Regions from separate parts of the Mesorhizobium sp. M0518 genome, predicted to be linked through region 1. Evidence: riboswitches for the same ligand, from Rfam matches in the RefSeq annotation. Region 1 holds a riboswitch; each other region holds the start of a gene.
The links. Region 1 has a riboswitch for thiamine pyrophosphate ahead of thiC (phosphomethylpyrimidine synthase ThiC). Riboswitches for the same ligand answer to the same signal wherever they lie in the genome.
Positions count from the first base shown of each region.

Region 2: linked by a shared signal. The riboswitch ahead of thiB (thiamine ABC transporter substrate binding subunit) and the one ahead of thiC (phosphomethylpyrimidine synthase ThiC) in region 1 are both predicted to bind thiamine pyrophosphate.
Region 3: linked by a shared signal. The riboswitch ahead of NKI66_RS17005 (YkoF family thiamine/hydroxymethylpyrimidine-binding protein) and the one ahead of thiC (phosphomethylpyrimidine synthase ThiC) in region 1 are both predicted to bind thiamine pyrophosphate.

Region 1 covers NZ_JAMYQY010000024.1:39,957-43,951, reverse strand. Annotated here, with positions in the region: gene thiO (glycine oxidase ThiO) at 1-951, opposite strand, end outside; gene thiC (phosphomethylpyrimidine synthase ThiC) at 948-2,783, opposite strand; TPP riboswitch at 2,887-3,003, opposite strand; gene NKI66_RS27435 (ATP-grasp domain-containing protein) at 3,228-3,995, opposite strand, start outside.
Region 2 covers NZ_JAMYQY010000001.1:192,781-196,775, reverse strand. Annotated here, with positions in the region: gene NKI66_RS00975 (ABC-F family ATP-binding cassette domain-containing protein) at 1-977, opposite strand, end outside; gene NKI66_RS00970 (thiamine diphosphokinase) at 979-1,623, opposite strand; TPP riboswitch at 1,711-1,825, shown strand; gene thiB (thiamine ABC transporter substrate binding subunit) at 1,869-2,867, shown strand; gene thiP (thiamine/thiamine pyrophosphate ABC transporter permease) at 3,111-3,995, shown strand, end outside.
Region 3 covers NZ_JAMYQY010000010.1:191,928-195,922, reverse strand. Annotated here, with positions in the region: gene NKI66_RS17020 (ABC transporter substrate-binding protein) at 1-55, opposite strand, end outside; gene NKI66_RS17015 (ABC transporter ATP-binding protein) at 48-815, opposite strand; gene NKI66_RS17010 (ABC transporter permease) at 812-1,573, opposite strand; gene NKI66_RS17005 (YkoF family thiamine/hydroxymethylpyrimidine-binding protein) at 1,669-2,277, opposite strand; TPP riboswitch at 2,268-2,381, opposite strand; gene NKI66_RS17000 (RodZ family helix-turn-helix domain-containing protein) at 2,577-2,897, shown strand; gene NKI66_RS16995 (formyltransferase family protein) at 2,942-3,973, opposite strand.

The DNA of each region.
Region 1 (3,995 bases):
GTCTTGACTGAAAACCAGGTCGGCAGCCTGGCGCGCCATGGCGGGAGCCAGGAGAAAACCGTGACGATAGAGCCCGTTGATCGCGATGATTTCACCGTTCGTTTCGACGCGCGGCAAATTGTCGGGAAAGGCTGGGCGGACGCCGACACCGGTTTCAACGATCTCGGACTCGCCAAAGGCCGGGTGGAGGGCATAGGCGGTACCCAGAAGCTCCATCATGGAGCGCGCCGTGATTGGTCCGGCGGACTGGCTTTCAATCATCGTCGCACCAACCATGAAACGGTGATCGGTGCGCGGCACGGCATAAAGCGGAAAGCGCGGATGCAGCAAACGGACCGGCCGCGACAGCGAGACATCAGGCGTACGAAGAATCAGCATTTCGCCGCGAACGCCACGCAACCTGTCATAGGCCGCTGCCATTCCCATGCAGTCTATCTGACGGGCGAAACCCGAAACAGGCCGGGCGTCGGCGCCGAAGCGGAACTCGACCCCCGTGGCCGCGAGCTTGTCATGAAGTGCCGCCATCGCCTGGCGTGGGTCGAGGTGAGCCTCGTCGGGGAAGAGCAATCCACGCCGGAAGCGGCCGGCGAGGTCGGGTTCCAGGAGCGCAATTTCATCTTCCTCGACACGCCGATAGCCCGTCGTGCGGCTGGCGAACCGGTCGAGCTCGCCCGCATCGCGCGGCGCGGCCAAGACCAGCGTTCCCCGTCGTGCTACCAAGCCTGGCGTTGCGGCGTCCCACCAGTCGGCGGCGTCGCTTCCGAGATCCAGCACCGGCTGCTCGGCGCTTTCACGCTCGCACCACGGCGCCAACATGCCACCGGCGAACCACGACGCATTGCCCCCAAGGGCAGGCCTTGTCTCGGCAACGGTAACCGCCGCGCCGCGTGCGGCGAACTCGAAGGCGGCGGTGAGGCCAGCAACGCCCGCTCCTTTGACCAAGACCTTCATGATGGCTCACGTGGCTGAGGTATGAGCGGTGCGCCGGTCTCGTCCGCCGGCAGGTAGAGATCACCGCCCTCGCGGTATTTCGCCGCCATCGCCGCCATGCCCTCTTTCTGCGCCTCGGCACGGATGTCGTGAGAGATACGCATCGAGCAGAATTTCGGTCCGCACATCGAGCAGAAATGCGCCACCTTGTGCGCTTCCTTGGGCAAAGTCTGGTCGTGGAAGGACCGCGCCGTTTCCGGATCGAGCGACAGGTTGAACTGGTCCTCCCAGCGGAACTCGAAGCGCGCGCGGGAAAGCGCATCATCCCTGACTTTCGCTGCCGGATGGCCCTTCGCCAGGTCGGCGGCGTGGGCGGCGATCTTGTAGGTGATCACGCCGATCTTGACGTCGTTGCGATCGGGAAGGCCGAGATGCTCCTTGGGCGTGACGTAGCAGAGCATGGCGGTGCCGAACCAGCCGATCATCGCGGCGCCAATGCCTGAGGTGATGTGGTCATAGCCCGGCGCGATGTCGGTCGTCAGCGGTCCAAGCGTATAGAACGGCGCCTCGCCGCAGACGGCGAGTTGCTTGTCCATGTTCGCCTTGATTTTGTGCATCGGCACGTGGCCAGGCCCCTCGATCATCACCTGGCAATCCTTCGCCCAGGCGATCTGCGTCAGCTCGCCGAGCGTTTCCAACTCGGCGAACTGCGCCGCGTCGTTGGCATCGGCGATCGAGCCCGGACGAAGGCCGTCGCCGAGCGAGAAGGAGACGTCGTAGGCTCTGGCGATGTCGCAGATCTCCGCGAAGTGCTCGTAGAGGAAGCTTTCCCGGTGATGGTGCAGGCACCATTTGGCCATGATCGAGCCGCCGCGCGAGACGATACCCGTCACCCGGTCGACGGTCAGCGGGATGTAATGCAGCCGCACGCCGGCGTGGATGGTGAAATAGTCGACGCCTTGCTCGGCCTGTTCGATCAGCGTGTCGCGGTAGACCTCCCAGGTCAGATCCTCGGCAATGCCGCCGACCTTTTCGAGCGCTTGGTAGAGCGGCACCGTGCCGATCGGCACCGGCGCGTTGCGCACGATCCAGTCGCGGATGTTGTGGATGTTGCGGCCGGTCGACAGGTCCATCACCGTATCGGCGCCCCAGCGGATCGCCCACACCATCTTTTCGACCTCTTCCGCCATCGACGATGTGACGGCGGAGTTGCCGATATTGGCGTTGATCTTGACCAGGAAATTGCGGCCGATGATCATTGGCTCGCTCTCGGGATGGTTGATGTTGGCGGGGATGATCGCCCGTCCGCGCGCCACCTCGTCACGCACGAATTCGGGCGTGACGAAATCGGGCAGCATCGCGCCGAAAGCCTCGCCGTCGCGCTCAAGCTTGCCGTGCAGGATCTCGCGACCAAGGTTCTCGCGGATGGCGACGAACTCCATTTCGGGTGTGATGATGCCGGCGCGTGCATAGGCAAGCTGCGTCACCGCCTTGCCTGCTTTGGCCCTGAGCGGTCGGTGGCGGATGGGAAATTCTGGCGTCAGGCGTTCGCCCGTCGCGAATCCGTTGTCCTCCGGCCGGACGTGGCGGCCGTCACAGTCCTCGACATCGCCGCGCGCCAAGATCCATTCGTGGCGAAGCCGGGCCAGGCCTTTTTGGATGCTGGTTTCGACAGCCGGATCGGTATAGGAGCCCGACGGGTCGTAGACGGTGACGGGCGGTTCGCCGGCTGTCGGATGGACGGAGATTTCGCGCATCGGCACCCTGATCTGCGGGTGGATGGCACCGGGCTTGTGGATCTTACGCGAAGCAGGCAGCGGTCCCGTCGACACGGCGGGGGTGAGGGCATTCATCTTGAGGCTCCTTTGCTCATGCATTGGAGACCCAGTTCTGTGCCGGAAGGATGAAAAGACGCTTCTGTCTACCTGCCGAAACAGGACCTCGGGCGTGAACTCCCGCAGAGCGCTTGCACCGTCCCTACGCCAGTATGAACTGGATCAGGTTCAACGGGTCACTGCGCCGCGGAAGCCAGCAGTATCTCAGCCCCTTGCCGGGACTCCCCTGGTGAATGCCTCAAGTTGAACGGGCCGGGGTTGTCTTGTCAAGCGCGTGTTCGTCCTGCGGCGGCGGTGGGCGGCAATCAAATTGGGCCCAAATTGGGCCGACGGCCTCGCCACGGGTCGCGGAGAAGTTCCGCGGGAGATAAGGGCAGGTGTGGCCAAAGCTGCATTTGCCTCGTCAAACTTGATGTGACATTGACATAGACGGAACTGCTGCGTTTCAAGGATCTTAAGCCGTCAATGCCTGATCGGAACAGAACTGGTGGGCCGCCCGAACGCCCCACAAACATCGTGCTCTCGATCACCTCCTATTGTCGCCGGAAAAGGGGTGATCGACCAATCGATCAAGGCGACCGCTCGCTGAAGGGCGCCCTCGGTTTCAGCACGGCTGGGTGAAGTGGCAATGACATGTCCAATCCAGTCTCGGAAATCCCCCTTCCTGACGATCGGTGTCTTGGGTTCAACATTCAATTTGACCTCGGCCACACCTGATATAGCAGCTGCCTGAGTGTCGCCACCAATCCAGTCCAGGGTGCCATCTTGATCAGGAAGCAGGAATCGCGCGGCCGCAGTATGCGAATGCTTTTTGCGCAGATCCCATTCCTCGCCAATGACAAGCTTGATGTGCTCGGTGACGAGGTCGACACCGTAAGCTAACTGGACCAGTTGAGGGTCGGGCGCGCCACTAAGACGCGGATTGACTTCAATGACAACTGGACCGCGTTTCGTGCACCGGAGTTCAATGTTAGTTGGCCCCCAGCCAAGGCCGAGAGCCCGCAAACAGCTCAGCGAAACATCGGCGATGCGCTCACGCTCCTGATCGGCTAGCAGGGCCGGATACGTCACCTCACGTATGACGAAATGGGGGAGGGGACCAAAGTCATTGGCGCAAATCGCAACGACCTCATTCCCCATAACATTAATGCTATAGAACGGGCCCTGTGCGAATTCTTCGACGAGTATTTTCGGTGTAGACCGCCAAATGTGCTTTCCGCCCAATAGATA
Region 2 (3,995 bases), on a different contig from region 1:
TTCAAGAGCGTCGTCTTGCCGGCGCCGTTCGGCCCGACCAGGCCGACGCGATCGCCGCGCTGGATGCGGGTCGAAAACCCCTTGACCACGGTGAGATCGCCAAAGCTCTTCTCGATGTTCTTCGCCTCGATCACCAGCTTGCCGGACTCGGCGGCGTCGCTCGCCACCATGGTCGCCGACCCTTCGGCACCGCGATGGCCGCGAAAACGCTGGCGCATGGTCTGCAACTCGCCGAGCCGGCGCATGTTTCGCTTGCGCCGCGCCGTCACGCCGTAGCGCAGCCAATGCTCTTCGCGAACGATCTGGCGGCCGAGTTTATGCTGCTCGCGCTCTTCTTCCTCCAGGACCAGGTCGCGCCATTCCTCGAAATGGCCAAAGCCCTTGTCCAGCCTGCGGGTCTGGCCGCGATCGAGCCAGATGGTGGCGCGCGACACACGTTCGAGAAAGCGGCGGTCGTGCGAGATGACGATCAGTGCCGAGGAGGTGCGGATGAGTTCTTCTTCCAGCCATTCGATGACCGAGAGGTCGAGATGGTTGGTCGGCTCATCGAGCAGCAGGATGTCTGGCTCCGGCGCCATGACGCGGGCAAGGGCAGCACGCCTCGCCTCGCCGCCCGACAGATCGTTCGGACGTTCCTCACCCGACAGTCCGAGATGCTCCATCAGATAGCTGGCGCGGTAGGGATCGTCGGCAGGGCCAAGCCCGGCCTCGACATAGGCGCGGACAGTGGCAAAGCCCTCCATGTCGGGCATCTGCGGCAAATAGCGGATAGTTGCCGAAGGCTGGCGGAACACCTCGCCGTCCTGCGGCTCGATCAGGCCAGCGGCGATCTTCAGCAGGGTCGACTTGCCCGACCCGTTGCGGCCGACCAGTGCGATCTTGTCGCCGGCCGAAGCCGTCAAGGCGGCGCCGTCGAGCAGCGGCGTGCCGCCGAAGGTCAGTTTTATCCCGTCGAGGTTGAGAAGAGGCGGGGCCATGTCAGCTTTCAGGTAAGGGATAGGGATGAGCGAGCAGCATCGCGCGGCCATGGTCCAGTGCGATTTCGAGGCGGCCCTTGACCTCGTTGGAAATGGTCAGCGACGAACCGAAGGCCACCTTGACGTGGTTCAGCGGCCATTTGGCGCCGGTGACGGTCAGGCCGGCGAGCTCGGAAAAGCCGAGCACCGAAAACAGCGTGCCATCGGCATAGTCGAAGCCGGCCGTTCCGCGCAGCAGGGGAATGCCTTCCTGCGCGCCGCTGGTCAGGAGTACATCAGTCCCGGCCTCGGCCAGCCGCAGGGCAAGCGCCAGATGCAGGAAAGCGTGGTCGGCGCGCTTGCCGCCGAAAGCACCTGCGAGCACCAGGTGGGTCGCGCCGCGCTCGAGTGCGGCGGCAATGGCCAGTTCGCCATCGGTCTGGTCCTTTTCCGCCGGGAAGGTCCGGCGCGGCACGGAAGCGAGATCGTCAGGCAGCTTGGCTGGCACGGAATCGAAATCGCCCACCCACAGTTCGGGCACGAGACCCAGCAGCCGCGCATGCCCGATGCCGGCGTCGGCGGCGATGACGCGGGACCCTTCGGCCTGGCGGTCGAGCCGTGGCGTGCGGATGAGATCGCCGCCAAGCAGGATGGTGAATGTGCTCATATCGTGTGGCCCTTACCAGCCCGGCACGGGAAACGGAAGGCGGCAAACTCCCACTTGCATGGGGGATCGGCCCGGCCTATGTGTCGAAACGCTCTAACGGGGTGCCGGACGCGATTTTCGCGGACCGGCTGAGAGGCAGTCTCGCCAACCCGCTGAACCTGATCCGGTTTGTACCGGCGGAGGGATTAGACGTTTCGGACAGTCCGACGCCTCAATTCCTTTCAATACGAACGAAGGAGGCGCCGATGCGCACGCTTTTATACGCTCTTGTTTCAGCAACGGTCGTGGCCTTGTCCGGGCCGGCCTTGGCCAAGGACAAGCTCACCGTCTACACCTATGATAGCTTCACCGCCGACTGGGGTCCGGGTCCCGTGGTGAAGAAGGAGTTCGAGGCCGAATGCGGCTGCGATGTCGAGTTCGTCTCGGTCGCCGACGGCGTCGCGCTGCTCAACCGCGTCAGATTGGAAGGCGCATCGACCAAGGCCGATATCGTGCTTGGCCTCGACACCAATCTCACCACCGATGCCAAGGCGTCAGGCTTGTTCGCGCCGCATGGCGGCGTAACTGATGTCAACGTGCCGGGTGGCTGGAGCGACGATACTTTTGTCCCCTTTGACTACGGATATTTCGCCGTCGTCTACGACACCGAGAAGCTGAAGAACCCGCCGAAAAGCCTGAAAGAGCTGGTCGAGGGCAGTGCCGATGACAAGATCGTCATCCAGGATCCGCGCACCTCCACGCCGGGCCTCGGTCTGCTTCTGTGGGTCAAGTCGGTCTATGGCGACAAGGCGCCAGAGGCCTGGGCCAAGCTCAAGGCGAAAGTGCTGACCGTGACGCCGGGCTGGAGCGAGGCCTATGGGCTGTTCACCAAGGGCGAGGCGCCGATGGTGCTGTCCTACACGACGTCGCCAGCCTACCACATGATCGCCGAGAAGACAGAGCGCTATCAGGCAGCGTCGTTCGAGGAGGGCGAGTATTTGCAGATAGAAGTCGCGGGTATCACCACGGCGGGGGCCAAGAACCCGCTGGCGGCCAAGTTCATCGCCTTCATGACCGGGCCGAAATTCCAGGATGCCATCCCCGAGACCAACTGGATGTTCCCGGCCGGCAAGACCGACAAGCCGCTCAATCCGGCCTTCGACAAACTGGTCAAGCCGACCAAGACCTTGCTGTTCAGCCCGCAAGAGGTCGCTGCCAACCGCAAGGCTTGGGTCGATGAATGGCTGGCGGTGATGAGCAAGTAGGCTTGCGAGTTCTTTTGATGTTCGCGCCACTCCACCCCCCTCTGGCCTGCCGGCAATCTCCCCCTCAAGGGGGGAGATTGGCAGCGTCGTTGCTGGTTATAGTCCGGCAACGTTGGAGACTAGCGGAAGCATGGGTGACGGCCGATCTCCTCCCTGGAGGGGGAGATGTCCGGCAGGACAGAGGGGGGCGCCAAGGAACGCAATCCTTTGTAATTGCCGCGATGGAAAGAATGGTGGTCCAGCGTGCAACGCGCGTCTGACCCCCGCATCACCGCTGGCACCCTCGCGCTCGCTGCAATCGCGCTGCTGATCGGCGGCGCGTTTGCTGGCCTGCTTTTCGAGGGCGCCCATGATTTCTCGGGCGCCTGGGCAACCTTCGATCCCTATCTGCTTCGCGTCATTCGCTTCACGCTCTGGCAAGCGGCGCTCTCGACGCTGCTTTCGGTCATCCCGGCGCTGTTCGTGGCGCGCGCTCTGTCGCGGCACCCACGTTTCTTCGCTCGCGCCTTCATCCTGCAGATCTTCGCCGTGCCGTTGGCGCTGCCGGCTATTGTCGCAGCACTCGGCATCCTGGCGCTTTATGGCCGTGCCGGCTATTTCGCCGGCGTGCTTGCCGTGATCGGCGGGGGAAGCTGGCCGGGCATCTATGGCCTGTCCGGCATCCTCGTCGCCCATGTCTTCTTCAACCTGCCGCTGGCGACGCGGCTGTTCCTCGAGGCGCTGCAGACCATACCGGCCGACCAATGGCGGTTGGCGAGCCAGCTCGGCATGGCGGCGCGGCCGGCGTTCCGGCTGATCGAATGGCCAACGCTGCGCGCCGCACTGCCCGGCGTCGCCGGGCTGGTGTTCATGCTCTGCATCACATCCTTCACCATCGTGCTGACGCTCGGCGGCGGGCCGGCCGCGACGACGCTTGAGGTCGGCATCTACCAGGCGCTGCGCTTCGATTTCGATCCCGCGCGGGCCGTTACACTGACGCTGTTGCAGATCGCCTTGACCTTTATCGTTGTGCTGGCCCTGACGCGCCTAGGCGCCAATGTGGTCGGCGACACCAATTTGCCGGTCGCGCAACGCCGCTATCTCTCGGTCAATCGGAGCGAGACCTGGTTGAACGCGCTAGTCATCATC
Region 3 (3,995 bases), on a different contig from region 1:
GAAGGCCTGTGGCAAGGGTCAGCAACAAGGCCTGCCGGCGCGTCAAGTCAATCATGATCGTGTCCTTTGGATGGGGTGGCGTTGAGGATGATGTCGAGAATCTCGGCCTCGAGCGCACTTGCCTGGCGCGCGGCATCGCCGCCAAGGCTGCGCGGGCGCGGCAGCGGCACCTTGATTTCACGCACGATGCGGGCCGGGCGCGCCGACAGCACATAGATGCGGTCGGACAGGAACACGGCTTCGCGCACGTCATGGGTGATCAGGAGCGCCGTCCAGCGATGATGCCGCCACATCTGTTCCAGCCAGCGCTGCATGGCCGTGCGGGTCAGCGCGTCGAGCGCGCCGAACGGCTCGTCGAGCAAAAGCATGTCGCGTTGCTGCACCACCGTGCGCAGCAAGGCCGCGCGCTGGCGCATACCGCCGGACAGTTGCGCTGGAAAATGCCGCTCGAAGCCGGCAAGCCCGAATTCGGCAAACAACGGCGCAACGCGCACCCGCGCCGCCTGTCTCCTCATGCCTTGGACTTCGAGCCCGAGCGTCGCGTTGTCGAGGATGCGCCGCCACGGCATCAGCGCGTCACGCTGCGGCATGAAGGCGAAATGCCTGCCGTGGTCGTCGAGCGGCGCGCCGTCGAACAACATCTCGCCCTCGCCATGCTCGGCGCCGGTCAGAAGCTGGAAGAGCGTCGATTTGCCGGCGCCCGAGGGTCCAAGGATCGAGACGAATTCACCAGCGCCGACGCTAAGCGAAATATCGGCCAGCACGTCGAGCCCACCGAACGCCTTGCGCACATACCGCAGTTCCAGCCGGCTCATCGCCAGGCTCCCTTCCCGGCGGTTTCCTTGCCGGCCCGCTCCCAGGGCATCGCAAGGCGCTGCAGCAGTACAGTCAACCCGAACAGGACAAGGGTCAGGGCAGCGCTCACTCCGACGGCGGCAAGAACCAGGTCAGGACGGAAATTGTTCTTGACGTTGAGCATGTAGATGCCCAGCCCCTTCGCGGCCCCCGCATATTCGGCGAAGATCGCGCCGACCACGGCGTAGGTGATGGAGATCCTCAAGCCAGCGAAGAAATAGGGCAGCGCCGAAGGCAGCCGTGCCAGCACGAAGATGCGCCAGCGCCCTGCCCCCATGGCGCGCAGCATTTGCCCGATCTCGGCCTCGGTCGACTCATAACCCTCGACCAATGCAACCAGCATCGGAAAGAAGGTAACCAGCGCCACCAGCATGATCTTGGGCGCCAGCCCGAAGCCGAACCACAGCACCACCAGCGGCGCGATGGCCACCAGCGGCAAGGTCTGGCTGACGATTAAGACGGGAAACAGCGCACGCCGCAGCGGCTGGAAGAAGTCGACCAGCATCGACAGCACGAAGGCGGCGCTGAGCGAACAGGCAAAGCCGAGCAGCGTGGCGCCGATGGTCGGAATGGCGTTGTCGGCCAGCGCCTGGCGATTGAGCAGCGCTTGCTCGAAAACGCGCGACGGCGCCGGCAGTATCGTCGGCCTGATGCCGGAATAGGTGGCATAAAGCTCCCACGCCACTAGGAGCAAACCGACCGAGATCATGGCCGGCATTGCCTTGACAAGAAGGCCCGCGATCGGGCGCGAAGCGAATGATGATGAGACCACGGGAGATAACCTTTGACGGCCGCGCGGAGGCGGCGGCAGCTTCAGACAGCCGACGGGCTGTTGGCCGAGACCGTGACGTCGAGGGTTACGTGGCCGGCGCCTGGTCCGAAGCGGCAGAAGGCCTCGTCCAGCGCCGAAAAGATCGCACCGGCATCACCGCGCAGTTTCGTGCAGAAATGCTTGGAACGCTCATAGACGCCGGACTGCTTGAGAAAATCGATGCAGCCGTAGATCTCGTCCATGTGGTCGTCGGTGCCCATCACATAGAGCGAGAACTGCGCCGCCGCCGGCTGGCCGGTGGCAGCAGCATTGCGCACCGCCGCGATGGCCGCATCCTTGCGCGGGCCGAGTGGCCCGACAGGCCCGCCAAGTGCATCGGAGCGGCAGATCGGATCATCCGGCTCGCCAGGGCACCCGCGCGAGATGGTGGCCGACAACACGCAATGTTTGCCGCTACGTGCCGCCGCCACGAAGAGGTCGCGCATGGCGGGAAACAGCACTTCGGGCGACCCGACCAGCAAGGTCGAGATGTCGTCGGTCTCGATCCTGAGCTTGTCGCGCCAGGGATCGAGCGCACCGAGCGCGCCAAGAATGACACCGACGAAATCGTCGGTCATGGGGTATAGGGAAATCTGTGCGCCTGAAAACATCGCCCGCCTCGCTCCGCTGGTATTACCCAGATCAGCTTCTAGGGTCTGTGGGCTTGCCGCCCCCGTCTCAGCCCCGACCGTACGGAGCACCCCTGTGGATGTGCGCCTTAAAGCATCATTCGAGTTCAAGGGAAAGCCGTTTTTTCAGAGCACTGCGCCAAAAGCATTGCGCCAGTCACGGTGCGCCTGAGCGGAATTTTGTCGGGAACCTTCGCCGCCGCGACCGGTTGTCCCCACAGTCGCAACGCGATCACTTTCGTAGAAAATAAGCGACGACTTCACAGAAATGGAGACAAACCATGTTCATGAAAATCCTCGCAGCTTCGGTTCTCACCATTGGTCTGGCCACGTCAGCCATGGCGCAAAGCGCCGGCAGCAACAACGCAAATGGAAGCGGCAGCGGCAAGTCGGTGACGGTTGAGCCGAACACGCCGGCTTCCCCGAATACGATCGAGCCGGACACTGTCGACCCGGGCACGACCAACAGCACGACTGGCACGGTAGGGGACATGAATTCGAACGCGGATCAGAATTGCCCGACCAACCCGCAAGGCGCGCAGCCGGACGCCGATGGTAACGCGACGGCGCCAACGGTAAACGATAATCATTGTGGCAAGTAACCACGTCGCAAACGGATGAAGCCGCTGGGCATCGCCCAGCGACTTCATCCGTTTTTCTGGTCCGCAGCACTCGCTTTGCCGAACAGCCGGATTTCTGGAGCGGGTCTCCCGGCGGGCGGGCGCGAAAATAGGTGTTTCGAATTGAGCAGCCGTTTGAGCACTCTACCGTAGGTAAAATACAGGACCCGACCGTTGGCGAGATCAAATTCCACTGTTCCCCACCGCCTGACCGGGGCCTTTCCTGTGCAGGGCCCCAGCCTTCTGATCTGGAATCCCAGCCTGACTTTGCGCGTTCCGATTTCAAGATAGATGCCTGGCAGAAGGCCAAGCACATGCCATAGCCGTACAACATGCTCGACCGACATGGCCGGCGAGATTATCAGGTGGCTGGGCTGAAGCCGCGCCCAGACGAAATCGCCTTTCGGTTGCGGCATTCCTGACAACAGCCCCCGGCAGTAGGTCGGCACCGCCTCGCTCACCAGAATCCGCATAGCGGTTGCCGTGCTGTCGACCAGGGCTTCTCTCGATGTCCAGTCAGCTTCGGAAAACGGCACCTGCCCGAGAATGTCACCCTCGTCAAAACCGGCGGACATCTTGTGGAGCGTGACGCCGCCATGAGCCGCATGCCGGCCGTCCACGGCCAAGCGCTGGATCGGGTGGGGCCCTCGATAGTCGGGGAGCAGCGCCGGGTGGAGGTTGACCCCGCCTTTGGAAAAATGGCCAAGAACCTCTTGAGGGATCAAGACAGGCAAAGTGTAGCAGACCAGCACATCGGCGCGGACGTCAGACAATTGCCGACCAAGCGCATTCCAATCGTAAGGGCGGCCAAATTCGATCAACTTGACAGGCGTGTTACCGATAAACCGCCTGAGCAGCAGCTTGCGTTGAAGCCTTCGCCGGAAATTGCCAATGCTGAAACCGGTGGGACGACGCCGGAACCCGGGCACGATGATCGCGCCAATTGCATTTCCAGCCTCTAGCCAGCCGGCGAGCAGAGGCCCCGTATAGTTAGAGATATCGAGGACAAAAACGGCTGTGATCGGCTCCGAGTGATCGGTCGATTCGATCGGCCTCATCTTCGGCGGCTCAAACGGGCCG